One region of the Lysinibacillus sp. NPDC056185 genome, then DNA from elsewhere that is predicted to be linked to it. Evidence: riboswitches for the same ligand, from Rfam matches in the RefSeq annotation. Region 1 holds a riboswitch; each other region holds the start of a gene.
What was found. Region 1 has a riboswitch for cobalamin ahead of ACMZ42_RS07375 (ABC transporter substrate-binding protein). Riboswitches for the same ligand answer to the same signal wherever they lie in the genome.
Positions count from the first base shown of each region.

Region 2: linked by a shared signal. The riboswitch ahead of nikA (nickel ABC transporter substrate-binding protein) and the one ahead of ACMZ42_RS07375 (ABC transporter substrate-binding protein) in region 1 are both predicted to bind cobalamin.
Region 3: linked by a shared signal. The riboswitch ahead of ACMZ42_RS17620 (hypothetical protein) and the one ahead of ACMZ42_RS07375 (ABC transporter substrate-binding protein) in region 1 are both predicted to bind cobalamin.

Region 1 covers NZ_JBLLLQ010000005.1:141,830-152,770, reverse strand. The annotation lists gene ACMZ42_RS07395 (heterodisulfide reductase-related iron-sulfur binding cluster) at 1-976, opposite strand, end outside; gene ACMZ42_RS07390 (cob(I)yrinic acid a,c-diamide adenosyltransferase) at 1,448-2,011, opposite strand; gene ACMZ42_RS07385 (adenosylcobinamide amidohydrolase) at 2,134-3,609, opposite strand; gene ACMZ42_RS07380 (FecCD family ABC transporter permease) at 3,606-4,607, opposite strand; gene ACMZ42_RS07375 (ABC transporter substrate-binding protein) at 4,604-5,569, opposite strand; cobalamin riboswitch at 5,876-6,059, opposite strand; gene ACMZ42_RS07370 (acyl-CoA dehydrogenase family protein) at 6,136-7,803, opposite strand; gene ACMZ42_RS07365 (class I adenylate-forming enzyme family protein) at 7,805-9,307, opposite strand; gene ACMZ42_RS07360 (MerR family transcriptional regulator) at 9,300-9,689, opposite strand; gene ACMZ42_RS07355 (hypothetical protein) at 9,823-10,110, shown strand; gene argS (arginine--tRNA ligase) at 10,364-10,941, opposite strand, start outside.
Region 2 covers NZ_JBLLLQ010000002.1:142,309-153,249, reverse strand. The annotation lists gene ACMZ42_RS03170 (ABC transporter permease subunit) at 1-718, opposite strand, end outside; gene nikB (nickel ABC transporter permease) at 720-1,673, opposite strand; gene nikA (nickel ABC transporter substrate-binding protein) at 1,745-3,358, opposite strand; cobalamin riboswitch at 3,508-3,701, opposite strand; gene ACMZ42_RS03155 (hypothetical protein) at 3,780-4,037, opposite strand; gene ACMZ42_RS03150 (alpha/beta fold hydrolase) at 4,423-5,268, opposite strand; gene ACMZ42_RS03145 (VOC family protein) at 5,599-6,015, opposite strand; gene ACMZ42_RS03140 (hypothetical protein) at 6,179-6,793, shown strand; gene ACMZ42_RS03135 (M3 family oligoendopeptidase) at 7,224-9,032, opposite strand; gene ACMZ42_RS03130 (YjcZ family sporulation protein) at 9,497-9,613, shown strand; gene ACMZ42_RS03125 (diphthine--ammonia ligase) at 10,096-10,785, opposite strand; gene ACMZ42_RS03120 (ATP-binding cassette domain-containing protein) at 10,889-10,941, opposite strand, start outside.
Region 3 covers NZ_JBLLLQ010000019.1:46,723-57,663, forward strand. The annotation lists gene ACMZ42_RS17560 (thymidylate synthase) at 1-411, shown strand, start outside; gene ACMZ42_RS17565 (hypothetical protein) at 445-792, opposite strand; gene ACMZ42_RS17570 (hypothetical protein) at 789-1,247, opposite strand; gene ACMZ42_RS17575 (hypothetical protein) at 1,398-1,610, shown strand; gene ACMZ42_RS17580 (thymidylate synthase) at 1,656-1,862, shown strand; gene ACMZ42_RS17585 (Rrf2 family transcriptional regulator) at 1,976-2,386, shown strand; gene ACMZ42_RS17590 (NAD(P)-dependent oxidoreductase) at 2,463-3,092, shown strand; gene aspA (aspartate ammonia-lyase) at 3,541-4,959, shown strand; gene ACMZ42_RS17600 (methyl-accepting chemotaxis protein) at 5,158-6,408, shown strand; gene ACMZ42_RS17605 (DUF4181 domain-containing protein) at 6,511-6,951, opposite strand; gene ACMZ42_RS17610 (hypothetical protein) at 6,997-7,674, opposite strand; gene ACMZ42_RS17615 (amidase family protein) at 7,877-9,349, shown strand; cobalamin riboswitch at 9,453-9,663, shown strand; gene ACMZ42_RS17620 (hypothetical protein) at 9,735-10,613, shown strand; gene ACMZ42_RS17625 (hypothetical protein) at 10,695-10,820, shown strand.

The sequences.
Region 1 (10,941 bases):
GCTTTGTCTCAACAGCACCTGTAAATGTTAAATGATCACGTAGCTTCACGATTAAATCCATCGGTGATAGCATTTTTCCTGTACCTGACGCTGGACACATATTTGTACAGCGTCCGCACTCTACACAAGAATATAAATCGAGCATTTGTTTTTGTGTAAAGTCTTGAATACGTCCAACACCGATTGCTGGAATATCCTCTTCATCTTCAGCATTTTCTAATGCTTCAAAGTCGATTGGTGTTAAAGTACCTGTACGATCCAAACGGTTCATATACACATTAATCGGGCTTACAATCAAGTGGAAGTGCTTCGATTGTGGTACATACACTAAGAATGTCAAAAGAATTAGTAAGTGCGCCCACCACATTACATAGAAAACAACAGCCGCTGCTGATGCTGGTAAGAAACTAAAAATAGCGGCAATGCTAGAAGCAACTGGCTCTGTATAAGTTAGTTCTTCACCATGCCAAATTATTCCCATACCATTTGCAAGTAATGTGGATACCATTAACCCACCAATGAAAATTAGGACAAGACCATTTTTCCAGCCTCGTTTTAGACGTACTAGCTTTTCTACATAGCGTCGGTAAAATGCCCACACAACCGCCACTAAAATCATTAATACTACAAGCTCTTGGAAGAATGTAAACACACTGTAGAAAACACCAAGCGGTAAATGTGATCCAGGTGCTAACCCCTTCCAAATTAAATCAATGGCACCAAGCTGCACCATCAAAAATCCATAGAAGAACATGACGTGAATTAAACCACTCTTTGGATCTTTTAATAGCTTGTTTTGGCCAAGTACATTGACCATAAGATAACGAACTCGTTCTTTAACACTTTCATCAAACTCAACCTTTTTCCCCAATTGCACAAACTTATAGCGTGTTTTTAACAGATAGAAGAACAATCCTACTGCATAAAGCACAACCACGACTGTTAGAACAATGTTTGCAATTACTAATGGACTCATGGTTGGTCCCCCCTTTAGTTTGTCGTAAGTTTCTCTCTTTGTGGTAAATTTGCTAGCTCATACGTAAATGTACGTCATTCCATCATTATATTCCCATTCTAATAAATGAGTGAGCATTCAGTCAACATAAAACGGAAATATTTCTGATAATTTTATATTCTTACATTTTATAAGAAAAAAAGCCACCCTGAATTTTTCAGAGTGACTATTTTTCTCATTATTTTAAATACAAATATATAACTTCTCACCATAACGTGGGGTGATTTCCGTTCTAATTGAAATTATTCCGATAAAAACTGAAATTGTTCCGATAAAACGAGAAAACATTCCGATAAAAGCTAAAATTGTTCCGATAAAGTGAGATTTTGTTCCGATAAATCTCCAAAGTATTTATATAAAAGTGAATTATAGTCGGAACGGAAATCAACCCCATGTATTGCTAATGAGCGTAATTTGTCTATAAATAGCAGACTATTTTTTAAAGACATTGCCGCTTCGAATATACTCAACATCTGCGACATTCAATCTAAAATTAACAACACGTGCTGCTGCAAATAAATAGTCAGATAGACGGTTTAAATATTTTTGTACAATTGTCGGTACGTCTTCGATTTCCTTCATAAGCGTTACCATTTGACGCTCTGCTCGACGTGCTACTGTGCGAGCAATGTGTAAGGTTGCAGCTGCTGGTGCACCACCTGGGAGAATAAAGCGCTGTAACGGCGGTGCTTCATCTGACAATGCATCAATACGCGTTTCCAACACTTCAATCGGCTGCTCTGTCAGCTTAAAATGACGTTCCTTCATGACGTTAGCAAGATCGCCACCCGCATCGAAAAGCTCATGCTGAATCGTTTCTAAATCAATTAGTATATCCTTGAATAACTCACGATCTAATTCACTAACTGCCTTACCAATAAAAGAATTTAATTCATCGATGGCCCCATATGTTTCAACGCGTAAGCTATCTTTATCAACGCGTCCACCGATAAGACTTGTTTTCCCTGTATCGCCTGTTTTCGTGTAAAGCTTCATTTCTCTCATCTCCTAGAATTATTTTATCAATTTCGCCTTGGCGTAATTGCGTCCGGATTTTGAATTGTGCCCTCACAATTCATTCCCTTGAAAATCCGTGACATCCGCCGGAGGCATTATCTTCATTCAGCAGAGGTTTCTGCTGAATGAAGATAATTTTCTATTGCCTGCACAGTTGTTTCAAAAACACCTTTACCGATAATCTTACCTACATCAGTAATGGGGCCTCCGTACAGTATTTCTTCCCCTTTTTGTGTAGCTGCTATCAATAAACTATCTGTAGCAGTACCTGTCACAATTGTACCACTAAGCTCATCACGAATATTTTCCGATTGCAATGCCTTTGTTTTCGCCTCGGTAGCCGTCATCATTGCTTGGAAAAACGCTTCTTCTGATAAACAACCATTAACAATAACCCACGTATTTATAGTACCAATATGTGGTTCATCTTGTCTTTCATGTGTACGAGACACATCAACAGCATTGCCAACTCCGGCCGTAACTGCAACAAGTACGCTGCCAAAGGAAGCTTTAAATTCATTAATAGCTACAAGATTTGTTGGGACTGCTGTTAACATGACGACGGTACTTGTAGATGAAAAATGCTCTTTTAGTAAAAATCCAGCAACCTCTTTCTTTACATCACTAATGACATAATCTATTGGTACAGAGCGATTTAACAGACAATCATACCAACCGATACCCGGATTATGGACAGCTGAGGACACTGTTTTTAACGGAAACTCTGATTGAAGCTTAATATAACGATCTGTAACAGTGAAATTTTCTTTTGTAATGACAGCACGTTGCTGATGTTCAACTGAGGCTGGCATCATTGTAATTTGAGGCTTTGGAATTTCTGGATGTGCATAAGTTGCAACTCTGGCATGATAAACATCTTCGATTTGCGAAGCGATTAATACTTCATGTGGCGCCCCCAATGCTCGCATCCGACCTTCCTCCATTAGTAATAATTCATCACAATAGAGGGAGGCTAAATTCATATCATGCAGTACCATAATAACGGTCAAACCACTTTTAATTGCTTCTTTTCGCACCATATCTAAAATTTGGCGTTGATGAGCAATATCTAGATGGTTCGTTGGTTCATCTAGCAGCAATATTTCCGCGGTTTGTGCAAGAGCTTGAGCTACAAATACCCTTTGCTGTTCACCGCCCGACAAAAATTCCAACGGTGTCTGTTCATAGCGTTTTACACCAGTTTGCATCATGGCATGTTGTACTGCTTGTTCATCGCGATCAGACCAGCTTGAAAAGAAGCCTGTTTGATGTGGATAACGCCCAAGTGATACTGCCTCCCGTACACTGTTTGAAAAGGCATTAGCGTGTAATTGTGGAAGCACCGCCATTTTTTTTGCTAATGCACGAGCATTGTAAGAGCTACTATTTTTGCCATCTACTAATATAGTGCCTGCAGTTGCTGGTAGTATGCCACTTATTACTTTTAACAGTGTGGATTTCCCGCTACCATTCGGCCCTAAAATCCCTAGTATTTTGCCTTTTTCAACGGAAAAACTTATATCGTGGACGATCGGTACGTCTTCATAGCCGCCGGAAAGATGTTCAACAACAATCATGCCCGTACCCCCTTGCCTCTACGTTGCTTATAAAAAATATAGGAAAAAACGGGTGCCCCAATAAATGCAGTAATAACACCAATCGGTAGCTCTCTTGGCATAATAATTGTTCGTGCTATTAAATCACAAATAATCAGCAAAGTTGCCCCATTTAAAAATGATAATGGCAATAAATGACGGTGATCAGAACCCCAAACCATTCTCGTCATATGAGGAACAACTAAACCAACAAAGCCAATCGTTCCAGAAACAGCTACCGCAGCTCCCGTCAACATGGATCCACCCACTAAAATAATATATTTACTGCGCTTAACATTGACACCTAAATGCTGCGCGCGTTCTTCACCATATAACAGAACATTTAACTCGCGTCTTTGTGTCCAAAGCATAATTGAGCCAATTATGACAAACGGAATAATCATCTGAACATATGGCCAACCACGCATCGATACTGAGCCTAGCAACCATCCGATTACTTGGCGTAGCTCTTCACCAGACAATGCAATCATTAATGAAATCAAAGAACCTAAAAATGAACTAAATATAACCCCTGTTAATATAAGAGTTTCCATTTTTAGCGAGCGGTCTACTATTCTAGCAAAGCCCATAACAGCTACCATCGTTAATATGGCACCTATCATACTAAAGGTCGGCAATGTAAAATGGCCTACTACAGGTATTGATATACTAAAAAAAATTGTCATAACTGCGCCAACTGATGCACCAGAGGAAACACCTAATGTATAAGGATCAGCCAAAGGATTTTTTAATAAGCCCTGAAAAGCTGCCCCTGCAATTGCAAGTGACGCCCCTACAAGCCCTGCCAGCAGGACTCGGGGTAATCGAATTTTCCATAAAATATTGGCGGCTGTTTCATCAGCCGCCTTATTCCACAACACTTCTAGTGGAATATGAACTGAGCCTATCGCCACACCACACCAGATGCTAATGGTTAGAAGCGTAATTGCTGTTACATAGGCTACAATTGTTTTACTCATTTAAACGCCTCAGGGTAGACAGCTTTTGCTAGTTCCTCAAGACCATCTGCTAATCGAGGACCTTGACGACTTATCATATTTTCATCTACTTGTACTATGGCTTTATTTTTTACGGCAGAGATTGTCTCAAAGCCTGCACGTTGTGGAATTTTCGTTAAAATTTCAGGTACATAATTATATGCCACAACAATGACATCTGGATTTTTCGCGATAATTTTTTCAGCATCGATTTGATACCAGTCATTTACATCTGCTGCCACATTTTCAGCCTGAATCATTCCTAGCATTTCATTCATAAATGTACCTTTACCGGCTGTATAAATCTGTGGCTCATCAGACGATTCTACAAAGACTTTCTTCGGCTCAACACCGTCAAGTTTTGTTTCAACTTCTTTAACTTTTGCCTTCATATTTGCAACAATTTTTTTAGCTTCTTCTAGTTTTCCTGTTGCACGACCAAGCTGTTCAATCGTTGTGTAAGTTTCATTAAAGTTTTTTGCATCCGCTACAACAAATACTTTCACACCTGCCGCCTCAAGCTGTTCAATGGCTCCTTTTGAATAACTCATACCTGACGCATGCGTAAAAACGATATCTGGCGATAAAGCAATAATTTTTTCAATATTATAATCCATACCGCCAACCTTTTCTTTTTTAGTAACCTCTGGTGGATAATCGTCATTATCAGTCACGCCAACTATTTCATTATTTAAGCCAAGGCCAAATAATATTTCTGTGTTACTCGGAATGAGTGAGACAATTTTTTCAGGAGGTGCCTCTAGCGTAATATCCTTGCCAGTAGCATCCTTTATCGTCATTGGGAATGTTGCTTGATCTACTTTTGCAGTCTCTTGTTGCTCAGAAGATGACGGCTTTTCATTTGTCGCCTCTTTTGTATTACATGCAGCAAGTAAGCCCATAGCTAAAAATGCTGATAACCCTATTTTCCAAATTTTCTTCATGTGAATCCTCCTTAGTCTATTTGTGCTTATAGTTTTTATTGTTTTTCTGATTGATCGATACATTTTAGTTTTTGATCGCCTAACATTGTGGGGTTATCGTCAACATCGCGAACTTCCAGCCAACATTTTGAATTTATCACCCAACTTTTTGAGTTTATCGCCTAACATTGTGAATTTATCGCCCATGTTTTCAAATTTATCGACATTCATCTTCCAAAACAAATACCCCTCATCATAAAATAATGAGGGGGTCAAATTTGCACAAAAATACATATACAAAATCCACCATCCTATCCTCGTAGGCTACAACGTGTTTTCTATAAAGGCAGGTCTCCTGGCTCGTGCTCCATACGCTTTTTCAAGCCTTCCCGAAATTTTCAGTGGCGTAGATTGAAAAAACTCACACATACAGTGGCGGGACCGCATCGGAATTACACCGATTTCCCTTTTCACTTTACTTAAGTAAAGAACCTTTATAATATTCAGTTGATTGTATTATACATGAAAATGAAAGAAGTCGCCTCCATTCGAGACGACTTCTAAACAAATCAATATACTAAAAGAAGTTAAACGATATCTGAAAAATACTGTACCGTTTTCATTGGTGCACCCATTTCTCGCAATGCCCATGTGTGCTCTAAATAAATATCTGCTAGCTTCTCATATTTGACGCCGAATCTTTGTGCCCACTCGACTGCTACCACACTTTCATATAAATGCGCCATTTTCTCTGCGACCTTTTTTGCTTCAAACGTTTTTGTTGCATCATCTAAACGGCTAAATGTTTGCAAAGTTGATTCTAGTTTTGCTAATTGATCCACGACAATTTCAACTAATGGACTGGCAACTAGTTTTTCTAGACGTTCTTCCATGACACGAACAAACATTTCGTGCGCATGAAACTTATCAACTAAACGAATAAGCTCTAATGCTAAAATATTCGCAGTCCCTTCCCACACAGTAAGTACCTGTGCATCTCTTAATAACCGAGGTGTAACAAAATCTTCAATATAGCCGTTTCCGCCATGTAATTCAATGGCTTCACTAGCATAATGTACAGCTTGCTCTGCAGTTTCTTTTTTCATGATAGCAATATACAAGCGGTTTAAAATAATGTCTTCTTTATTCCCCTGCCCACTAGTTACTTTGTCGTACAGCTGAATAAGATCAAAAACCGTGGCAACTTCTACATGAAGCTTGGCAGCGAATTTCCCTAGTGTATCCTGAATCATAGGATATTGCGTTAAAGGTTTACCAAAGGCATGACGATTTGTCACATAATGCTTCGCCTCTAAATATCCGCGGCGCATAATGCCGATAGAAGCAACCGCATTGCAAATTCTTGATAAATTAAGCGCCTCGAGCATATAATAAATTCCTTTATTCGGATCACCAACAACATATGCTAGCGCACCATCAAATTCCACCTCACCAGAAGGCACTGCTCTAACGCCAAGTTTATCCTTTAAACGCCGAATGCGGAGATTATTAACTGTGCCATCCTCATTTCGCCACGGAACTGCAAATAATGTTAAGCCCTTTGAGCCTACCTGAGCCCCTTTCATGCGCGCCAATACCATAGTTACTCCACACATTCCTGCGTTTGATGCAAAATATTTTTCCCCATATAAGCGATACTGATTGCCGTCCTGTCTTGCCTCCACAACATTCGCCCCAACATCAGAGCCACCTTGACGCTCCGTTAAAAATGTAGCCCCCTCATATAGCTCTGTATCTCCTGTTGCACAAACATGTGGTAAAAAGCGCTCCTTTACCTCATCACTCGCATAATGATCAAGGAGATAAGCCGTTGCCATTGTTAAAGTAACAGGACAGTAAAAGCCTGGCTCAGCATGTGATAGTATATAGCCTTGAGCAAAGCTATACACATAATTGCCCTTCCTACCTAATTGCGGAATATCCTTATGCACATAGCCAACTATGCCGGTATTGTACGTTTCTTCTATTGTTTTTTTATAGCCATCATTAACCCAAACCTCTGACACTTCTTCACCATAGGCATTATACCTTTGTAATCGAGGTTCACCCTCTCGATCCGTATGTTTGGCTCTCACATCAATATCTCCAGCACAAAGCTCACCAAAATCTGTTAACTCACGTTTTGCATAGTCCACAAACTCTTTATCTAGCATCATTTCTAAAACTTTATGAAGTGTATCATTATCGTTAAAAAAATTTGTTGTTTTCATTTCTTCCCGCTGTAAAACCTTCATGCTATCTCACCTCTTGTCCCTTCAAGGATTGTTTTAGTATTTTGCCCGATGCATTTCGTGGTAACGCTTCCACACGTTCAAAGATGCGTGGAATTTTATATTTAGCAAGATGCTCCTCCAAATAAGCTTTCAGTTCATCCTCTTCAATTTCCGTTTTAGCGGCATAAACGGCCTTCACCGTTTCTCCCCACTCCGGATGCGGTACACCTATTACTGCCACTTCAAAAATCCCCTCATAGCTCAACATACTATCTTCAATTTCTTTCGGATAAATATTCACACCGCCTGACAAAATGACATCCTTTTTACGATCAACAATCCAAATATAGCCGTCCTCATCTAAGCGAGCTAAGTCACCTGTTTTCAGCCAGCCATCTATAAATGCAGCCTTTGTTGCCATATCATCCTTGTAATAGCCCAGCATATTACCCTCACCGAATATCACAATTTCTCCTACTTCACCAACACTGACATCTTCTCCATTGTCGTTAATAATACGCAGCTCCCCCCCAAGCGGTGCACGCCTACCAACGCTCCCTGCCTTCGTTGCATGCTCTTCGCCAAACAATATTGAACCGTTTGGACCAGCCTCTGTTAGGCCATAAACACAAGTTAAGTTTTCTGTTCTGAAAGCTTCTTGTAAATGGCGGACTTCGTTTTGTGATAACGGCGCTCCGCCATAAGACCACCATTTCATCGATGATAAATCAGCTGTTTGCAATCTTGGCATTTGAGCGGTTAACAAATACGCGACAGGTGCGCCGAAGAAATGCGTTGTCCGTTCCCGCTCGATTGAATCTATCAATAAATCAGGCGTAAATGTTGGCGTTAGCACATTTGTCGAGCCTACAAATACTCCTGCCATTAAAAATAAATGTAATGGGGCTGAATGCGTCAACGGCATCATAAGAAGAATCCGACTTTCTGGCTTTACTTCCATTTCTACTGCAATCATTTGCGCTACAGTTAAAATATTGCGATAGCTAAACAATACTCCCTTTGGTTTTCCCGTTGTACCCGAGGTATATAAAATCGTAGAAACATCATCTTCATTCAACTGGCAATCAATTGTTTGACTGCTTGCATGTTGAATAAGTGATTCATAGTTTAGCCAATCAGCCTGCTCTTGACCTGTTTTGATTTTTAAAGGAACAACCGTGATGTTTTCAACTGCTGCAAAAATCGCCTCATGCACTAGAATAGCTTTAGCATCAGCATGCTGCGCTACATACTCAACCTCTTGCAGCGTAAATTTCGCATTTACTGGAACAACAATAGCTCCAATACGCTGAATAGCAAAATAGCTAATAACAAACTCTACAACATTTGGCATAAAAATGATCACTTTATCGCCTTGCCAGACCCCCTGCTCTAACAAAGCATGACTAAGACGTGTCACTTGCTCATCTAAATCACGATAAGTCACACGTCTGCCCTGACAAACAACAGCTTCACTCATAGGGTACTTTCGCGCATTACGTGCTAACAAATTCGAACTATTCATCATGCATCTCTCCCTTTAAAGTCGCTAATTTTTCTGTAAATATGCCTTGTAATTGCTGTAACTCCTTTTTCATCTGTACAAGCTCTGCAATTTTGCCATCAATTTCTTGCATTTTTTGCTCCCCATATTCGACCGTACGCTCCAACTGCTGAATGCCCGTGCGATCATAATCAAACAGCAATACCATTTCCTTGATCTCCTCAAGTGAAAAACCGTATCGCTTTCCTCGGAAAATAAGCTTAAGCTTCGCTAATTCTTTTTTTGAAAAGGTTCGCTGATTAGTAGATGATCGATTAGGATTAAGCAGCCCAAGCTCCTCATAATAACGAATGGTCCGTGTTGAAACATTAAACTGCTTAGCCACTTCTTGAATCGTCTTCAACATCATCTCCCCCTTCCGTTTTCCATCAGTATACCATTGACGTTAGCGTAAACCACAACAAGATTTCTGAATTTTATAGAAAAATATCGTTTTAAGTAGATGAATTGTTTTATTTCGGGTGCTGTTTGTCAGTTTGGCTGTTGTATCCGTCGGGGCGGCGGGTCTATCCATCGATTCGGCTGTCGCTTCCGTCGCTCTTGTGGGGCTTTCCGTCGCTCTGGCGATTCTTTCCGTCGCTCTAGCGGGGCTTTCCGTCGATTTGACGATTCATTCCGTCACTTTGACTGTTCTATCCGTCACTTCTGCTTCTATCCGTCGATTCGTCTGTTGCTTCCGTCGCTCTGGCGATTCTTTCCGTCGCTTCGAAGGGCCTATCCGTCGGGTTGGCGAGTTTATCCGCCAAGTCCTTAATATTATGTAAAATTCTATACAAAGTTTTTCAACCCTGACTTTAGTTTTGTTAAATTGTGCAGCTTATGTTGGAATTCGCCGCTAAAAGTGTGAGTTGCGCCGCTAACCAAGGGAGGAACGCCGCTAAAACCCGATTTTCCGCCGCTAACCAAGCAAGGAACGCCGCTAAAACCTGAAATTCCGCCGCTAACCACAAGATCAAATCCATTTCAACAGAAAAAAGCCCCGGCACATTGTCGTGCCGGGGGCTAGAGAGACTATTATTACATTTTTTCCGGTGCAGATACGCCGATTAAGCGTAGTGCGTTGGCGATTGTTGTACGCACAGCAGTAATAAGGGCTAAGCGAGCTTCTGTTAGCTCTTTATTTGAAGCATCTAACACTTTTTCAGCGTTATAGAAGCTGTGGAATGCAGCTGCCGTGTCTTGAATATAGTTGGCGATACGGTGTGGTGTACGGTGCTTCGCAGCATCTGCTACCACTTTCGGGAAGTCGCCCACTTTTTTCAGTAAATCAATTTCTTTTTCTGCAGTTAACAGAGTTAAATGATCTGTTGTTGCAGCAAAGCCTTGCTCAGTCGCTGAGCGTAAAATTGAAGAAATACGTGCATGCGCATATTGTGCATAATACACTGGGTTTTCATTTGATTGAGATACGGCAAGGTCAAGGTCAAAGTCCATGTGAGAATCGCCCGCAGTTTTCACGAAGAAGTAACGAACTGCGTCTAAGCCAACCTCTTCTACAAGCTCACGCATTGTAACAGCGTTCCCTGTACGTTTAGACATTTTGAATTTCTCACCGTTTTTATAAAGCTGAACCATTTGGATGATTTCTACTTCAA
Region 2 (10,941 bases), on a different contig from region 1:
TTAATTCAGGATGTTGACGGATGTATTGTTTACCTTCATTCACCATCATTCCCCATTCAGGGATGGGGGCCTGCACGCCAAGTCCAATAAAGGAAAAGCCTGCAATTTCTAAAATAACCTTTCCTATATCTAATACGACAATTGTTACGATAGGTGGCAGTAAATTGGGGATATAATGGCGTTTGATTAATTTGATTCCAGAAGTGCCACTGATTCTTGCTGCTTGAATAAAATCTTTTTCGTTCAGCCCAATAAATAAACTTCTTATCAATCTTGAATAATAAATAAATTGCGTAAAAATAAGTGCGATTAACACATTTTTTAAGCTAGGACCTAATAAACCTAATAGTCCAAATGCAAGGACAAGTGTAGGAAAAGCTAATAAAATATCACATATTCGAATAAATAGGAAATCTATCAGGCCTCGTTTTAGCGCAACAAAAGCACCTAGTAAGATCGCTAAAAGAATGGCTACTATTTGAATGACGAGCGCTGATCCTATAGAATAGCGAATACCTAAAAGCAATCGTGAAAAAACACATCTTCCTAAATGATCTGTACCTAATGGATAGTCCCATGTTGGACCTAAAAATTTCTTTGATATATCGACTGCTAAAGGGTCATGAGGCATTAAAATTGGCGCAAACAGTCCTAACAAGCCAATGACTAGCAGTATCGTTAGACTAAATAATCTGAGTTCTTTATGTAATAGGCTCACTTCAATCTCTCCTGTCCTTCATCATCAGATGAGGATCCAATAGACGATGCAATACATCTGTGCATAAATTTGCAAGCACATAAATGACAGCAATAATCAATACATAGCATTGTACAACTGGGTAATCCCTGTTAATAATGGATTCTATTAAATACCTCCCAAGTCCTGGCCAACTAAAAACCTGCTCTACAATTACTGCACCACCTAGTAAATTACCAAGCGTCATACCTAACACAGTAGATAGCGGGATAATAGCATTTCTCAAAACATGGCGTACGAGGATCACAGAGTTTTTTAATCCTCTTAGCTGTGCATATTGAACATAATGCTGTTGTAATTCCTCAATGATGGTTGTACGGATAAACTGGACGAACAGTCCAATTGTTGGTAAAGCTAATGCGAGTGCAGGTAAAACTAGATGTACTAGTGTGCCCTTTCCATTTGTCGGGAAGATCCCTAATTTCAAGCTAAATATATATAATAGTAAAAAACCTAACCAAAATGTTGGAATCGATACACTCATGATAGTCAATAGTCTAATGATTTTATCGATGATGGAATGCTTATATAATGCACTTATGATCCCTAATGGTATACTTAATCCTAAAATTAACACAAATGCAGCAACTGCTAATTCAATGGTAGCGGGTAATTTCGCGAAAAGTTCATGTGCTACTGGTAATTTACTAACAAAAGATGTACCAAAATCTAAATGCAAAACGCCTTTTATCCACAGTAAATATTGAATAAGAAAAGGTTTGTCTGTTCCAAGTTCTTCACGTAATGCTTGAATGGCTTCTGCTGTTGGTGCAACTCTTGCCAATCTAAGAATGACCTCAGCAGGTTCTACTGGAACGAAACGAATAAATACAAAAGTCAGGATGGATACGCCCAATAGTACAAACGGTAAAGTCAAAATTCTTTTTAAACAAAACATCCATGTCGATTCATACATGCTGTCACTTCCTAATCAATCCTATGATAAAGAGAGAGCTGTCTTTGATAGACATACTCTCTCTTTTACAGTTATTTTTCTTTATCCATTTGTGCAAATGGAATATCATATTCAGATGCACGTGGAGCAAAATCCTTCATATATGGCTGATAAATCACGTTATTTGTTTCGTAAGATATAGGATAGAATAGTGCTTGGTCATGGAACATTGTTAAAATATCCGTATAAAGTTGCACTCGCTCTTTTTCATCTGTACCTACTAATAATTGATGAATGCTATTATCGATTTCTTTGGCATTTGGTAAGCCTAATTTTGCTTCATAGACACCATTAGCGTTTGGTGTAGCTGATTCATTAGCAAAGCTATGTGGATCTGTTGGTGGTCCATTTGTACGCCAGAAATTAATATCAACTTGATCATCCATTAATTTTTGCAGACCTACCATCACATCTGCGCCTTCTAAATTCAATTGTACCCCTATTTTCGCAAGTTCACCTTGCATTAGTTCTGCCATAGGTTTTTGAATCGCATCTGTCGCAATGTAGATTAAATCTAATGTTAGTGGCTGTCCGTTTTTAGAGCGAATTTTTTCACCCTTCTGAAGCGTCCATCCCGCTTCATCTAGCAATTGTTGCGCTTTTTTCGGATTATATAAAATTGGCGCTAAATCAATATTGGCATAAGGCACAGCATCCCAAAATAGTGTATTGGCCACTTTTTCAGTACCATGTGTAATACTGTCAACCATCTGTTCCTTATTGATTGCATATTGAATCGCTTGACGTACCTTTAATTCTGCTAACGGACCTGACTGTGTATTCAACAGTAGCGCACGCGTAGATAAAGGTTCAGACGTAGCGGTTTTATATTTCCCGCTATCTTTTAAAAACGTATAGTTATCTAAACTAATGATGCCACGACCATATATTAAATCTAATTCTTCGTTTTCAAATGCTAACGAGATAGATTCTGAATCAGGGATAATTTTTACTTTTATTTGTTCTACAAGAGGTTTTTCTCCCCAGTAGTTTTCGTTGCGACTAAATAAAGCATATTCATCCTTTTTGTAATCTGTTAATACCCATGGGCCTGTCCCAATTGGTGCTTTGATTGAATCTTGTGTCGCATCACCTTTAGGGAATCCATTATCACCTAAAAAACGGAAAGGTCTTACGAAGGCAAGTTCGTTTAAGACAGGATAATAGGGTTCATCCAATTGCAAACGAATTGTAAAGTCATCCACTTTCACAACCTCTTTAATATGATTAACCATGCCCATCCAAGAATGCATATCACGATTTGCTAAAACTGCATGAAAGTTACGAATCACATTGTCTGCATTAAAAGCCGTTCCGTCAGAATACTTGACATCTTTTCTTAAATGGAAAACATAAGAAGTTTTGTCCTTTGAGATGTCCCAACTTTCTGCTAGTTTCGGCGTAATTGTTCCGTCATCGTTATATTCAACCAATGATTCATAGACCATCGCTTGTGCTGTCATTTGATTTGGTAAATATGTATGGGGATTTAATGGACCTACATCTAATGGCCATCCAATCGTTATCATTTTTTCGTCAGTCTGTTGTTTCGTTGCTGTCTCTTCCTTTTCAGTGCTTGTACAGCCAGTAAGTAAACTGAACATCATAACAAGCATGAAAGGAAGTAAATACTTTGTCAATCTCATTTTCTGTCTCCTATCTTTGTTTGTGGTGCACTAAATGAAGAATCTACAGAGTGAAAAAAGGCATAAAAAAAACCTTATTCCAAAAGAATAAGGACAGAATAACTTACTGTGAGTAAGCCCCCATCCATCTCCCTATCTTTCGTAGATCATCAATGAATCTCCTTACAAGCAGGCATTCTGGCTCATGAATCATGATTTTGCTTCACCTTCCCAAGTATTCACTCAGTGGTAATCTAAACAAAACTCCTCATTTACAGCTGCGGGACAGCATGGGATTTACACCCATTTTCCTTTTAATTGAATGAAAGCTTATTTCACTCAAACTTGTAATGATTGCTATGAAATTTGTATTAAACATAACATGCTCAAATGTTCACGTCAATTTTATTTTCTGAATATAATAATAACCTTATAGTAATGACTAACATAATAAGACCAGGAATCTTAGTCCTGGCCTTGTTTTCTTCTTTTTATGTTTAGTCACAAAGATGTTGCGGATAAAGCCAGGCATCTTTTTTAATGATTCAATGCTCTTGGCTGATTTAAGACAGCTCAAATGATACGCCTGTTCATCAATACTTGCGTTGAAAAGGGGATGAGTAATATCTAGGATTGGCAATTGAATATCATGCTCGAAAACCGCATAAAGAATACGCTTATTTTGCTCTGCATTCTCCACTTTATCACCACTCTTTTTAACAATTTTTATTGGTGTTCAAGAAACAAATAGATAACCTTTATTTCGGAAATATTTTATCTTTTCCACAATCTTCTTATAATTAAAGCACTTGTTAGTTGAAGTGCAATAAACTCACCATCTTCTTACAAAGAACGTATTCGATTATTGCTCTAACAAATAAAATATCGGTAGTAAAATTAATCCTAGTAGAAAAAGCACTGGAATCGCGGAAACAATTAAAGCAAAAATTCTCAACTTGCCCTTTTGGCTAAAAAATGCAGCTAGAAATGAGGCTACTATTAAAGAAATGACCACAACGTCCCCAATTTCCGAGGTTCCGTTCACTTCAATTGGTGTAATATTTTTTTTGCAATCGCCACGTAGCTCAACATTTAGATACCCAGTTATGAATTTCATTAGCTACTTTTTTAGGGTTATCCCAATGAACCATATGATCAGTTGCTTCCATTGAAACAATGGTGACATTTTCTATATGCTGTTTTAATTTGTTGATTCCAGTTCTTCTAGCGTTTATTAACTCTTTGGGAAGAGTTGCGTGGATAAGAATCAATGGTGATTTTATGTATGGATAAGCTGTTGTAAAACTTTCTCTAAAAAATGCTTTAATAATAGATAATACAGTAAACTTTGAAGTAATAAGTTCATATTTTTCTCTTTTATTAAAAAGTGTTTGAACCATTTGTTCAATTTTTTCAATCCATCGGTCAGTATATTGTTGGTAATCCCCGATTACATCAGCCCAAGTGTCAAAAACCGAGGAATGCTCCATATAATCATTCCACCCATCATATACTTTAGAAAAGGTCATATCTACTTGGAAATCTGGAAACGTATAGCCACCATCAAGTAAGATAACCCCTTTAATTTTTTTAGGGTACATTTTAGCATAGTGTAAAGCTATATCAGCTCCCCAAGAATGGCCCAAAATATAAAAGGGTTCTTTTAAGACTCGTTCGAATACATCGTTATACCATTTTGCAAGACTTGAAAATAGATAACCATCTTCATTTACAAAAGGAGATGTGCCTCCGTGACCTGGATTATCAAAAGATAATATATGAAAATCATCTTCTAGGTATTCAGCTAACTCAGAAAAGACTGCCCCACTATTTCCAAGTCCGTGTAAACAGACTATTGTGGGTTTAGTGTTCTTTCCTAATTCGTAATAATGGACATCCAACTCTTTAACACATAAACTAATATCCTTCATAATACCTCCTGTTTAGAATTAATTATATTTGTTTATTTCTACACATTATTACAATGGCCCTTCTTCCACTAACCTCCCCCGTTAGCCATCTATGTAGCGCAAAAAATCAACATTTCACCACAGAAAATGAAAGATTATTACGTTCTTTCATGGGAGTTATATAGCAATATTTTTTTAGAATACAGCCTTTACAATTGACTAATTTTATCATCAAAAGTTTTATATCTTGTTCCACTAAACAGACCGTTAGTTGAATAGCAACTATCTTTTTGAATGATTAAACATAAAGTCTAATCATTCTTCTTGTACTAAAGCACCTATTTTTGTCATTCAGTCCCATACAGACCAAGCAGCCTCGATATGATTACCTGATGGGTCAGTAAAGACAAAATATTTAGCATTTTCTGCACGCATCATAATCTCGGTAACTTCTATACCGTTAGCCTTTAATGATTGATGTGTATATTCAAGATCTGGACAATTCAACGTAAAAGTTTGATACAGGCGACCATCGCGTAAAAAATCTGCTGTTGTATGATCCTTTGTTTCTACAAGGAGTAATACAACATATCCTTCTGGCGGTGTTAATACTGCCACATAACCAATATCATCCTGAAATTTTGGTGCTTTAAGCTTAAATCCTAGCTTATTCTGGTACCATTCAATTGTTTCATCGATATTATTAGCTGGTAAATAGAGATAGCCAATTCTACTGAATAATGACTTTTGCTCTTCAGTAACTTCCAATTCCCTCACTCCTGATTAAAAAATTTAGGTTGGTTAATAGTATTCTATAAAATCCAGTATATCCCTTTTTGCCATGGGAATTGTTCGACAAATGTTTTTTACTAACGACGCAGAATATTTGAATAAGTTTTGGAAACAATACACCTAAAAAGGGCTTGAGAAAATGAAAAGAATTGTTTTTGTTGTCTTACTTTTATTAGTTCCAATTGATGCTGTTGAGATAGTATCTGCTAGTTCTCTACAATTAACAAAAGATACATTTGAAGCCGATGAACAGCAAGAATTATCAATAAAACAAGCGATTGAATTAGCCTATCCACCTGCATTGAAATGGAATAAAAATGCTCAATTAAAAGATGCAATAAATATTGATTTAGATAAGCCTGGAAAGTCAATCGGAAGTAACGGCAAAAGAAAGCATTGGAATATTTTATTTGGAGTGCCAGAAACTAATAAGGCTTTTTTAGTAACCATTCATGACGGAAAAATAGATGATACAAATGATTTAACGAGTGATGGTACTTCTCCTTACCCTAAAAAAGAGTTTATACAAATGAAAGATATTAAGTATGATTCACCTGAATTGCTTCAAAAAGCCATAAAAATTGGCGGTATTTATCCAGGTAAAGATTGGGCTAAAGGCTATAATTTTATGCTTAGAAAAGATATAGAGAGAAATGTTACCCTTCTAATAGTGATAGGTTGGAATAGTGACCAAACAAAATTGGAAGCAGCGGGCTTTAATGCTTCCACAGGAGAATACATTAAACCTAATTAATTTCACTCTAAATTTTTTCGTTAACGCGGACACTAGCGAAATAAGAAGGATCGAAATCAATCTTTTTTTGTTCAAAGCGTGACTTTTTATATGTAAAAAAATAAGACGTTTAAATTGAAAAATTACTCAAAATACAACAAACAAAGCCAACTTCTTTGCGTACAGGAAATTGGCTTTCGTTTTGTTGAAATTCACAAAATGTGGGATATATATCATTTGGTTGGCGAGATCCCAAATGGTAACCCGCAATAATAAAATATGATTTGTTCACCTAATTGTTTATTTAAAATAATGATTGAATGTACATTCTCTGCTACCAGCACGTTCCATCGTTCACATCATGTTTTCACCATATTCAATAAGTCCACTGAAAGTCCACTTACCAATGGCGGTTGGTTTATTTTCTTTTATCATTAAGATTTCGTCATCTTTAAATATTGTTATACTCACTACTTAATTTGATAAATTCATCCACATCTTTAACGCATAATTCAATTCCTTTTTTCCAAAAAGCTTCCGAAGTGATATCTTCACCTAAATGTTTCATCACTAAATCTTCTGTGCACATACACCCTGAATCACGAAGTAAATCCAAATAACATCTTTCAAATTCTTTACCTTTTTCTTTTGCTTTTGCAAATATGCTCAATGCAAACAAATATCCGAATGAATATGGAAAATTATAAAAAGGAGATTGTGTAATATAATAATGTGGTGTCCAGATCCATGAATGCAGTGAAGGATTATCAAGAGAACTATCATATCCTTCATCTATTGCTTCTTGCATAATTTCGTTTAAGCGTGATGATGAAACAATTCCTTCTTTACGTTCTTCATAAAATTTCTTTTCAAATAAAAACCTAGAATGAATATTCATGAAATTCATAACACTACGCTTTAATTTCTCATCAAGTAAAAATAATTTTTCATTAGTAGATTTAGCTTTTTGCATTGCCGCATCTAATATAATCATCTCTGAAAACGTTGAAGCAGTTTCAGCAATGCTCATTGGATATTGTTTATTCACTCCATTAATAGATTTCATTGCATCGTTATGGAAGGCATGTCCTAATTCATGCGCAAGTGTTAATACATCTGTAATTGTACCGCCAAATGTCATGAAAACTCTTGATTCTTTCGAAAGTGGAAAACCTGAACAAAATGCAACAGCTGACTTATTTGCACGATCTTCAGCTTCTATCCATCCTTCACTAAATGCCTTTCTAGAGAAATTTTCTAATTCTGTTCCGAATTCACTGAAATGCTCCAAAATAAAATTAACAGCATCTTCGTATTCTATTTTTTGACTTTTTGTTGTAATAGGTGCCCAAAAGTTAAAGGATTGCATCTTTTTATAGCCATTTATTTTTGCTTTTTGATTTAGGTAGTCAGCGAAAGGTTTTTTATATTTATTAACTACAGACCACATCGCATGAAGCGTTTCCTCCTTCATACGATTTTTAATTAAAGATTCTTGTATTACATTATCCACGCCAGACTTCTTGTAAACTTGTAATCGAAAACCTGCAATATGATTTAATATTTTCGCAAATAGTTCTTCATTCTCTTTCCACGTATGTTCTAAAGCATTATGGGCTTCTTTACGAACATCTTCATTAGGATGTGAACGTAAGTTGATAGCTTGACCTACAGATAAATTTTTTTGTTCTCCATTTATTTGAACTTTTATCGTAACAGTACTCATAAAAGAATTATAAAATTGCCCCCAAGCATGATATCCATCTACCATGAGGTCCGATACTAAATTTTGTTCTCCATCTGAAAGGGTTGTCTCACCATCTTCACGCCATTCATTCAGTATAAACTTAAAGTTTGCTAAAACATCAGTATTCAGTAGATCTTTCCACAAATGGGTATCAATTTTTACCAGAGTGTTTTTCACTTTTTTCAATGCAGATTCAAAACGAGTATTTATTATCGTGATTTTCCCTTGCAGAATTATAGCATCCTGATCTTTTGGATTTTGGGCAAGAAGGCAGGTTATAAAAGAATTTGCTTGAGATATATTAGTTCGAATATCTCCTATGTATTCAACTAAAACCGCAACATTAATTGATTCATTTATTTTTTGTGGAACATTAAAGGAATTTGTTTTTTCTTCAAATTCAGAAATTTCTTTTTCTAAATATCTTATATGTTCATGTAATTGAGATGATTTACTTCCGCCCTGGAACAGACTATCTAAGTTCCAAACTTGGCTATACTTTGTTTCGCCCATTTATTTCTCCCCCTTAAATTTTAACTATTCAGTAATAAACAAACATACATTCCCATTTTACATTAGTGAGTGTTATTTAACAATCTTGCGCCATTGCTTAAGTAAATTGTTAATTTACTAATATAACTAAAATCAAATGGTTAATATATACGTTAATTCCCTCTTTTTTACATAGTTAAGGAATAAAGAAAGGAAGATTTGAAATTTAGATATGCGCCTGGTAATACGCAAGATCAGTCGTAATCACTTCAGCTTGATGCAATTGTCGAAAAACGAAGCGTTTAATTGAAATCAAGGAAGATTTTGAAGCAAAAGATATTCATTTTGTATCCCTGCAAGATTAAATTGACAGAACAACTGCTATGGGAAGATTTTTTAAAAATTTATATTCAATGAGTAGATAAATATCGCAGTTCCTTTTAACAACTATTCATATTATAGATTGTAGAAAGGAGGTAATAACTATGTCTGAATACTGCGGTAATGGCGGCGGCTACGGTACTGGTTCAGCATTTGCGCTAATCGTTGTACTATTCATTCTATTGATTATTGTCGGCACTAGCTTCATCGGATTCTATTAATACCCAATACCGCCATCTATCCCATAATTTTTAGGATAATATAAAGTTATCCTTTCCCTTCGAATATTTACAAAGGGTCACAATCCTCCGGTGACCCTTTTAATAGTTTCTTAAATCAAAGTTAAGTATTGAGTCGCATCTGAAGGGGCACTGAGTGTCGTTTTTGAGATAGTAAGAAAACCTCTTATCATACAGTCGGTTGAAGATATTGGTCGTGTTTTATTTAATTAGCGACGTTTTCAGCTGATGGTGGAATTGCATTTCTACTACTTATGTTCGTTAATGATATGGATGATAACGAAGAAACCTTATTGATACCCAACTACATATAGTTAGACCAACATTAAAACATTCTTTGCAAGCAAACAAAAAAATAACATGAGACCCCACCTCAAATAGATAGATGATGCCCCCATGTTATTCTCTGTTTTTTATTCCGCTATTTACAACTATACTCTTTTGCACGTATCTGTATGATTTAGTTAATGATCTAGTTCTAAAGGTAAAAACGCATATTCTCCATTTCTAATAATCTCACATTTACGAACTGGGACAGGTTGTTTGAAAATTGGCCCATCTAATACTGTAGTATGGAACTCTCCACCTTCTCCGCAAGGGTCAATACCACGAGATTCAAGCTCCTTTATGTATTCAAGGGTTAACGTCCGTCCTAAATCTTCCTCGCGCATGCCCAAAGATAAATTAACAGTTACAATGATTGTAACAAATCCTAGGTTTATGAACTCTTCAACAGCTTCACGATGACCCATCTCCCATAAAGGCATGCCTAGTTTTAATCCAGCATTCTTCGTAACCTTGTCATGCCAGCAGCCATGTTCAGGCATATCTAAGTCTCCTGTTACTAACACTTCTGCCCCTTGATTTTTAGCTTTTTCTAAAAGGTGCGTAAATACTTTTTCATATTCTGTCCAGCTTGCTGCTGCAGTATAAACAGGTAAACCTATCGATTTAGCTTGAGCACGTATAAGTTCCGGAGGCATTCCATGGGATCTTGAACGTTCGCCTTCTTCCTCCAACATGACGATTAATCCAAGCGCTTCTCCAACCTTCATTGCTTTATATAAAGCTAAGACACTATCCTTTCCCCCGCTAAAAGAAGCTATGAATTTATGCCCTCGAGCATTATTTTTCCAATCTATTAATTCTGCCATGCATATCTTTCCCCTTTAGTTTCTAATGACTTTTTATAAGCTCCTCCTAGAATAACATGAAAACTCATATGCAATTGCACATGAGTTTTCAAAGAGGCTTGATCTAATTGTTTTGCTCAAGGCATTGGTAAATTGCCATCATATCTCGTTTATTCA
Region 3 (10,941 bases), on a different contig from region 1:
GAGGATGTTATCAATGCAGGAGCAAAAGGCAGTAAAGCTGCATTACCTCCTTGTCACGTGATGTTCCAATTTTATGTCGCAAATGGAAAATTAAGCTGTCAGCTAATGCAAAGAAGCCTAGATACATTATTAGGCTGTCCATTTAATATTGCCTCATATGCATTACTGACACATTTAATTGCACATGAATGTGGTTTAGAAGTTGGCGAATTTATTCATAGCATTGGGGATGCTCATATATATTTAAATCACGTGGAGCAAGTAAAAGAACAGCTTTCACGTGAGCCTAAGGACCTACCAACCTTAAAAATTAATCCAAATAAAACGTCAATCTTTGACATAGAACTCGAAGATCTTTCGATTGAGGGCTATGATCCACACCCAACAATTAAAGCTCCAATTGCCGTTTAAACTGAAGCAGCAGCCGTTTTGGTTGCTGTTTTTTTAAAGCGAACTAACTGCGAAGCGTCGAGTAGAAGAGTTGAGACGACGGAAAGAACTGGCGGAGCGAGGGATAGAAGTCAGAGCGATGGAAATTTGAGGCAATGCGAGGGAAGATTTCAGAGCGACGGATAGAAGGTCAATGTGATGGATAGAAGAGTCGAATTCGTGGATAGAACTGGCAGAATCGTGGATAGAAGAGCCGAAGTCGTGGATAGAACCGGCAAAATCGTGGATAGAATGGCAAAAGTGACGGAAAGAATACAGAGCGACGGATAGAAGAGTCGAAGCGACGGAAAGAACCGGCAGAGCGACGGATAGAAGGGTCGAAGCGACGGAAAGAATCGTCAAAGCGACGGAAAGCAGAGGCAAAGTGACGAAAAGAGATCAGAGCGACGGAAAGCGGAGGCAAAAGTGACGGAAAGAACAGTCAGAACGACGGATAGAAGAGTCGAAGTGACGGAAAGAATACAGAGCGACGGATAGAAGAGTCGAAGTGACGGAAAGAACAGTCCAAGCGACGGATAGCGGAGGCAAAGTGACGGAAAGAATACAGAGCGGCAGATAAAAGGCCAATGTGATGGATAGAAGAGTCGAATTTGTGGATAGAACCGGCAGAATCGTGGATAGAAGAGCCGAATTCGTGGATAGAACCGGCAAAATCGTGGATAGAATGGCAAAAGTGACGGAAAGAATACAGAGCGACGGATAGAAGAGTCGAAGCGACGGAAAGAACCGGCAGAGCGACGGATAGAAGGATCGAATCGACGGAAAGAATCGTCGAACCGACGAAAAGAACCGATCAAATAGCCGGATACTACCGCCAAAAGAGAGAGCTTGATTTATTTAGAGCTAAATCCCCTAGCGCTTTATATGAAGGATATTTAAAAACATGAAAATTTTTCCGATATAAGTTTTAATATGGAAGTTCTAATAAAAATTTAGAGGTGAATGATGTGAGGAGATCGTTGATTTTTCAAATAGACGGAAGAGGGTGTGAGCAACGTTTAAGGACGAAATTGCTGACCAGTACTCCTCAACAACAAGAGGAATTTATTCATCAACATGAGCTAGCACACATCTCTACAAAATTAACACAGGAGCAAATACATAAAATGATGCAAGTCGTTGAGGATATTCGTCTGAAACGTTATAAAGAAAGACTATAAATGTAAGCGCCTTCTGAGCTATAATAGCTGAGGAGGTGTTTTATTATGAACGTGATTTTTGTAGATTCGGTTTTGGGTACAGAGCTTTTGCAAATGGTGTCACATGATGTGGCAGGCATATTGGCTGCGGCACAAGGAGAAAGTGTGACATTTCCAGTTGGCCATTTTAAGTATGAATTTCATAACTTAGACTTTTATGAGGAAGATGGGGAACTACGACAAGAATTAGTTATTTATGTAAAGAAATTATAATTATCGTATAATACTTTGATAACGGAATAAAATAAATACAGGTGCAAATAGAGCAATTTGCTTGTTTTTATTTAAACCTGTAACTATAATAGTTACAACAGGTGGTGATACATATGGTGAACAGTCGATATTCGGTAGCGATCCATATACTTTCGCTCATTGCAACAACATCTGATAAAAGCCAGCTGACGTCTGATTTCATCGCAGGTAGTGTGAATACAAATCCAGTTGTCGTGCGACGAATGATTGGGGTACTAAAAAAAGCGGGCTTGCTTACGTCACGACCAGGAATTGCAGGCTATGATCTATTAGTGGAGCCAAAAGATTTAACGCTATTAGCCATTTACCATGCGATTGATGGGCCAGAGCAGCTTTTTGCGATTCATGATGAGCCAAATCCAGCATGTGCGGTTGGTCGAAAAATCCAACGGACATTGGAAGGTGTTTATACATCTGTTTGGCATGCAATGGAAGAACAACTACAAGCACAAACTTTGCAGGATGTGCTAGATCAACTTCGTTAACATCAACGAAGTCGGTCTTTTGTATCTAACCTGTAACTAAAATAGTTACAAATGGAAAATAGGAGGAATTATAAATATGAAAATTGCGGTAATTGGTGCAACAGGGAAAGCGGGACAAAAAATTGTAGAGGAGGCACTACAACGTGGCCATGATGTAACTGCGATTGTGCGTTCAGCCTCGAAAATAACAGCAAATATTCCAGTAATTGAAAAGGCTGTATTTGAATTAGCTCAAGAAGATGTGAAAGGGTTTGACGTAGTCGTAAATGCATTTGGGGCTCCTTTTGGTCAGGAGGAATTACATGTGAAAGCTGGCCGTCATTTAATCGATATTTTCACTGGTATTGATACAAAATTATTTGTTGTCGGTGGTGCGGGTAGTCTGTTTGTAGACCCAGAGAAAACTGTACGCGTAATGGATACACCAGATTTTCCTGAAATGTTTTATGCGACAGCTAAAAACCAAGGTGAAAATCTACATGACTTACAACAATCAACTATTACTTGGACATTTTTAAGCCCATCTGCTTTCTTTGATCCAGAAGGTCCACGTACAGGTAGCTATACTGCTGGAGAAGATCATTTATTAGTAAATGCTGCTGGTGAAAGTTATGTTAGCTATGCAGATTATGCCGTTGCAGTATTAGATGAAATTGAAAATCCAAAGCATGTTAACAGTCGTTTTACAGTTTCTTCAAATAAATAAAAGAATTAACACCAGTGTTCCTGGGATAGTACACATTAAAATAGTTTATATTTAGCTGAACTAACACAAACAATTAGTTCAGCTTTTTTATTGTGCTAAATGAACGAATGGGAATATTTATCTTGCATTGGAATAGCCTGATTGGTGAAGATTAATAATTATGAACCCACTTGTTATGAATCGAAAAAGAGTTCTTTGAGCAAGTAAAAAGCCGAATCCATACGCAATTATGCTGAGGCATAATTGTTTAAAAACGAGAAAAACTGCTAACCAAAGTAAAAAGTGTGTAATCTTATATGTCTTAATAGTTTCAAAGTAGCGCTCGGTTTTTAGGGAATAATAATATCTTTTCATGGGATTTTTCATTTTACAGAAAAATGACTGTTTACAATACTGCATTAATTAGCTACTATCAAGTGTGAGGATTACATAAAAGGAGACGACAATTATGTCCACACAACGTATAGAAAAAGACTTTTTAGGTGAACGTGCATTACCAAGCAATGCTTATTACGGGATTCAAACGCTTCGTGCAACTGAAAACTTCCCGATTACAGGATATACAATTCACTCTGCTCTTATTAAAGCAATGGGTATTGTAAAAAAAGCAGCTGCTATGAGTAATATGGAGGTACACCTACTTTCAACAGAAATCGGAGATGCAATTGTCGAGGCTGCACAGGAAGTTATTGACGGCGAGTGGGATGCTGAATTTATCGTTGACCCAATCCAAGGCGGTGCTGGCACATCTATTAATATGAATGCCAACGAGGTTATTGCTAACCGTGCCTTAGAGATTTTGGGCAAAGAAAAAGGGGACTACAAAACAATTAGCCCAAACAGCCATGTTAATATGTCACAATCAACAAACGATGCTTTCCCAACAGCTATTCATATCGCTGTGTTGAATTTGATAGATGAACTACTTCTTACAATGGAAAACATGCAAGCAGTGTTCCACCAAAAAGCGGAGCAATTTGCGCATGTTATTAAAATGGGTCGTACGCATTTACAAGACGCTGTACCGATTCGATTAGGGCAAGAATTTGAAGCATATTGCCGTGTGATCACTCGTGATATTGCGCGCATTCGCCAAACTCGCCCAAATTTATATGATGTAAATATGGGAGCAACAGCTGTTGGTACAGGATTAAATGCATTCCCTGACTATATTCAATCAGTTGATGTTCATCTTGCTGAAATTTCAGGATTGCCGCTTAAAGGCGCTACACACCTTGTGGATGCAACACAAAATACGGATGCTTATACAGAAGTATCAGGCGCACTAAAAATCTGTATGATTAATATGTCGAAAATCGCTAATGACCTTCGCTTAATGGCATCTGGACCACGTGCTGGATTAGGGGAAATCATTTTACCAGCTCGTCAACCTGGATCTTCTATTATGCCAGGGAAAGTAAATCCTGTTATGCCAGAGGTTCTTAATCAAGTGGCATTCCAAGTAATTGGTAATGACCATACGATTTCTTTAGCATCTGAAGCAGGACAATTAGAATTAAACGTTATGGAGCCTGTGCTTGTCTTTAACTTAATTCAATCGATTAGCATTATGAATAACGTGTTCCGAGCATTTACACAAAATTGCTTGAAGGATATTGAAGCAAACGAAGATCGCATGAAAGAATATGTGGAAAAAAGCGTTGGTGTGTTAACAGCAGTGAACCCGCATATTGGCTATGAGGTAGCTGCACGAATTGCGCGTGAAGCAATTTTATCTGGTCGTTCAATTCGTGAGCTTTGCATTGAAGAAGGCGTCCTAACAAAAGAACAATTAGATTTAATTCTAGATCCATATGAGATGACACATCCTGGTATTGCTGGATCAAGTATTATGAAATTAAAATAATTTATGGTGAAAGCACTTTGTCTAAAGCAAAGTGCTTTTACTTTTAGAGCACATCTCCATGTTTTTTGGATACTACGAAAGTACTTTTTCTTTTATATATCATTCCCCTTACAAAAGTTGGTCTTTTTTCTATGAATTTCAGGAGAATTAAACTATAATAACTACGTTGGAATAATATTATAGTTGGAGGAATTTAGTATGAGCTTACGGAAAAAAAGTATAATTTGCTTTTCTACTTTAAATGTTCTCATGGGTGTTTTATTAATTATAGACCTAGCAAATTTAACTTCATTAAAATGGCTATCCACTTTATTAACAGTAATAGGAATTACGATGACATTATCGTGTATTTTCTATGTAAAATTTAAAATTATTAAGCCTATTAAACAATTATCAGAATCTGCACAAGCAATTGCTGGTGGAAATTTAAGTACTGCTCCGATTGAAATTAATTCCAATGATGAGATATCAGACTTAGCTAAAGCGTTTTTAAAGATGAAGGAACAATTACATACGATGACACAAAATATTGCAAGTAGTTCTTCAGATTTATCTGCGAGCATTGAGGAGCTATCAGCAAGTACAAATGAAATTACAGATGCAGTGAACGAAGTTGATTCACAAATGGAGAATACGACTGATGGCCTTAAGAAAGCAGCACAATCTGCAAATGAAAGTGCTATTGCTATGCAGGAAACTGCTGATGGCATTGAACGTATTACCGTGGCAACGCAAGATGTATTTGATCATGCAAAAGAAGCAAATGACATTGCAGGCAACGGTGTGGAAATTTTACACGTGGCTAAAAATCAGATGGAATTCATTTCAACTTCTACTGAAAAAACAAGTGAATTAATGCAGCAATTATCTGGAAAAATGACAGATATCAAATCTATGACAGACATGATTACGGCTATTACAGATCAAACGAATTTGCTTGCATTAAATGCAGCGATTGAAGCGGCGCGTGCTGGAGAACATGGTAAAGGCTTTGCCGTAGTAGCGGAGGAAGTTCGAAAATTGGCAGAGCAATCTAAGCATTCGGCTATTCAAATTGTCGAGCTGGTAGTTGGCATTGAAAGCGATACAAAACAAGTAGCTACCTCTGTCGAAGAGGACTTGAAAAACGTTCAACAGGGCGTCTATGTTATTGATGAGGCTACAAAGTCATTCGGTACGATTTCTCAGCATGTTAGCAAAATGACGAACCAACTTGAGGATATTTCCGCAACAGCAGAAGAGCTTTCAAGTAGCGCGAATGAGGTTACAAACTTAGTATCGACAATCGCAAGTGGAATGGACAGTTTGTCTAATTATACAGAGGTCATTCTGCAGTCAGTAGATGAGCAAAGTGCCTCCATGCAAGCGGTCAACATGGTAGTATCACAAGATTTATGTGTACAAGCTGAAAATTTACAAAAGCTGACACAGAGATTTAGTGGACAATAATTGCAAGAAATATAGTATTCATTAAAAAAGGCTATTTTACAGGAATAAATTTTCTGCGAAATAGCCTTTTTTATTTTATATCAAGTGTATTAATTAACCGGTTTAAATAGCTTCGAAATTAAATATAAATAAGCCGAAAAAATCGGTTGTTATCGTCAAAAATCCTATGCTAATCATTAACACCATTTCTGCGATAGTAGCAACAAAATCTCTTTTATTTTCCGCGTATTTCCATTCCATAAATGCTCGTAGCATTTCAGATGTTATAAAAAAGACAATTAAGATAAACCATGTTTCAAAATACCAAGGAATTCCAAGTGTATCGTTACCAATCATATAATACGAACTAATTAAAAATAAACTCATAAATATTATTCGTACAGACCAATCTAGTTTTTTATGTCTTTCGTTAATGTGATTATAAGAAAACCATTTCTTTCTTTCAACACCTAACAGCTTTCTAATGGCAAATCCAAAAATACTAATTACTAAAACAAGCGTAATTAGAAAAAGTATAAATGTTCCAAATTCGATATTAATCAATTTTCAATCACCTCGTAGGCAAGCTCTTTTCTTAAATATTGTCGGTCATAAAATACCACCATTCTTATTGCAATAAAATTCTACATTAATTAAATGAGAAGAAGAAACACCACTTTCAGAGTATTTTCCACCAACAGTAATGATATAAGAGCGACCATCATCGTCAATTGTATATTTGTATCCTTTTTGGATCCAGTTACCACTACCATTTTCAATTTTCGAAGATAGAGAGTTCATAGCTGAAAACAACTGCCTACTTTCAGTTGTATTTGAATTTAACTGTGTATCAAAAGAGCCTTCAAAACTAATAATAGCAACCTTTGAACCTGTATGTATTTCCACTGTTTTCGGTACTGAAGTTGGAGCATACGCATCATTATTTTTTAACACGATAAATGAAGCATCTACTCTTTCTTTTAACATCTTTTTAAAATCACTTACCTCAACCCAGTATTCATCAGTAAACTTTGATATAGGTTCTATTTCAAAGTTTTCTTGATATTCTTCGTTCACTTTCTCTACAAGAGAAATATATTCCTTGTAATACTTTTCTTTTTGTTCCTGCGTTAAATTTAAAGGAGTTGGAGCTACGATTTTTTCTTTTTCTACTGTTTGTTCATCGGTCGATGGTTTGGATGATTTTACATTTTCTGTTTTTTCATTTACACACCCTGTTAAAAAGAAAATTCCCAGTAAAGCTCCTGCAAATATATATTTCTTCAATATCTTCACCTCACAAAAATGAATTAAATGACAGAATAATTAGTTATTTATTTAAACTATAACACATTTACAAATACTGGGGCAAAAAATATATGAAGTAACGAGCCTGAGGGAATGAACTTTGAAATTTCAATAGTTAAAAAACAATTTAAGCACAAGTTTCCCTTTTTGGTATAATATTGAAAGAGAGGTGGGGAATTTAATGGGTATAAATTTTAATAGTTTTCTTAAAGAAGAATTGTCAGTAATCGATATTCAAACAGCTATGGTACAAGGTGATATAACATCAAAAGAATTAACTATGTATTATTTACACAGAATTGCTAAGTATGATCAAGGCGGACAGAAAATTAATTCTATGCTTGAAATTAATCCTGAAGCGATATTTATTGCTGAAGCATTAGATGAGGAAAGACTAACAAAAGGGGCTAGAGGGCCTTTACACGGAATTCCAGTAGTTTTAAAAGATAATATCGAAACGAAAGATTTTATGCACACTAGTGCAGGCGTAATAGCATTGGAAAATTATTTAGCTAAGCAGGATGCATTTCTAGTAAAAAAGCTTCGTGAAGCAGGGGCTGTTATTTTAGGGAAAGCAAATATGACTGAATTAGCAAACGCTATGTCGAGTACGATGTGGGCGGGTTATAGTTCTCGAGGTGGCCAAACACTAAATCCTTATGGCGATCCACAACTTTATGTGGGAGGATCCAGTTCGGGGTCAGCAGTAGCGGTGGCATCGAATTTTTCTGTTTTATCAATTGGAACTGAGACAGACGCCTCGATTTTAAGTCCAGCTATTACAAATTCAGTAGTTGGCATAAAACCGACTGTTGGGCTCATTAGTAGACAGGGCATTATTCCGTTTACATACTCTCAAGACACAGCAGGGCCAATGGCTAGAACAGTAACAGATGCAGCTATTTTATTGGGCGTGTTAACAGGAGTAGATCAAGACGACGTCGCTACATATAAAAGTGAAAGAAGGTTATATAAGGATTACACCCCTTTTTTAGAGGCCACAGGATTAAATGGCGCTAGAATTGGTGTTTATAATAATGCCTCAAAAGCTTATTATGACTCAGAGGAATATGATGAAACACTTTTTAATAATGCAATTCAGGTTTTAAGAGCTCAAGGAGCCGATATTATTGAAGGCATCGAAATCCCTTCTTTTCATAGAGACTGGAAATGGGGAGTACCGCAATACGAATTAAAGCATAGTTTAAATAATTTCCTTGTAAATCTACCTTCCCACATGCCTGTGCATTCTATCTCTGAGTTAATTCAATTTAATAAACGTTCAAAAGGAAAGTCGTTAAAATATGGTCAGGATAAATTGGAATTGAGAGAGAAACTATCGAACACATTAAGAGATTCTGACTATTTAAATGCAAAATTAGAGGATTTGTATTTTTCTCAAGAACAAGGAATCGATTATACATTAAAAAAATATGAATTGGATGCGATTATCTTTCCATCATATATAGGTTCGACAATTAGTGCAAAAGCTGGTTATCCGTCTATTGCCGTCCCAGCAGGGTATATGAAAAATGGGAGACCGTTTGGCATAACTTTCGCAGGAACTGCATTTAGTGAAGATGTTCTAATAAAACTCGCATTTTCATTTGAACAAGCAACTAAACTACGAAAAGCACCGAAGTTGAGTGAGTAGTTATAAAATATCTAATTGCCTCAATTGACTTTAAAAATACTGTACTTTACTATTAACGGAAAGAAATCTGGTATTTTCCAGTTTCTTGACAACTGAATAGCTTAGAGTAATAGGTGTAAATTGCGTGCAATTTACTGAAAAGGGAAGTCGGTGCAAATCCGACACTGTCCCGCACCTGTAAATTCATAAAGTATAAAAAACGTTTCATTCTTTTAATAAACTCGATCAACAACGTTTCAATTCGTTTGTTGGTCGTTCTTTTTTTGCGTTGAAAGTGAGTGACCCAAAAGCCAGTGATTCTGAATGGCCTTGGTATGTTATAGAAGAAGTTCAAGTAGAGTTATTCAAACAATAAGCAAAAAATTCAAGTTGGGGGAAATACATAATGATAATTAAACCGACAAAAAAAGTCTTACTGTCATGGATGGAAAGTTATGTCCCTGAAAGAGATTTATTTTTTCTATCAGAAGAACATCTTAATGAAATTGACTTTACAGATGTATTGTTAATGCCCATAGATGAGTTTTATACTCACAGCACATATCAGCATTTAAATTATGTTAATTGTTATGAATACTGGAATATAAAGAACGCACAATACGTAATTATTGCTGAAAAAGGATGGATTGAGAGCAAATCGAAAGAGGACCAACAATTGATTTTAAGTTTTCAAGTGCAATGTGAAAGAGGGCTTGTACTCCCCGTTAAATTTATAAAGGAGATAGAAAAAGTACCTTCGAGTTATGTACAGAATGGGCACGTTATCATACAGCGTTCAATGTGGGAAGGTCTTGACGAATCATTTAAAGAACAGTTACTTACAACAATGGTTTATGAATGGTGGGATAAGGGAGAATGTGAGGAACCTCCAAAATCATTACCTAGTTTTCTACAGCAATTTGCTAATACTTTTGGGCATCGTCAAGGTGCAAATTGTTTAGCAGCGGTTTTGTTTGCAATTTCAAAAGGGAAACAAAAGTGGTTTATTTATGAATGGATATATCAAAAAACATTTCTTGAAAAATTAAGTCAGTATAACTTTGAAGAGGTCCTAGGTGAAGGGATACAACAAGGCGACATTGTAATTTGGAAGGATGAAAATGGTATTATTCAACATGCAGCTTATCATATTGGTGAAGAACTGTATTTTAATAAGCATGGACAAACGATGTTTAATCCTTGGAAGATACTTTCGAAAAAGCAACTATATAAAGAGTGGGAGCACCTAACACCTGTGAAAATGAGAAAGAGGATAACGAAATAATAAAAGAGTATCTACAATCCGAGTTAAAAACTAATAAGAACTGGAATATATTATGTTATTCAGACTTTACAGCAGATGCAAATGTTTGAAGAGACACATGGAAAGTTAGGTAATAAGCGAGGAAATACAGAAAAAAATCACGATAATCTAGTTATTGCAGGAGCATTATCCGTACAGGGAATGAAGGCGAATAAGTGGTATGTATAGCAAAATCCTATTACTGATTAGTTAAGTGTAATGTATTACAATTATTGGAATGTGGGAGGTGACTAGATGGAACATATATTAGTCTATAATAGTAAAGAATATAAATTACCGTATGAAACAA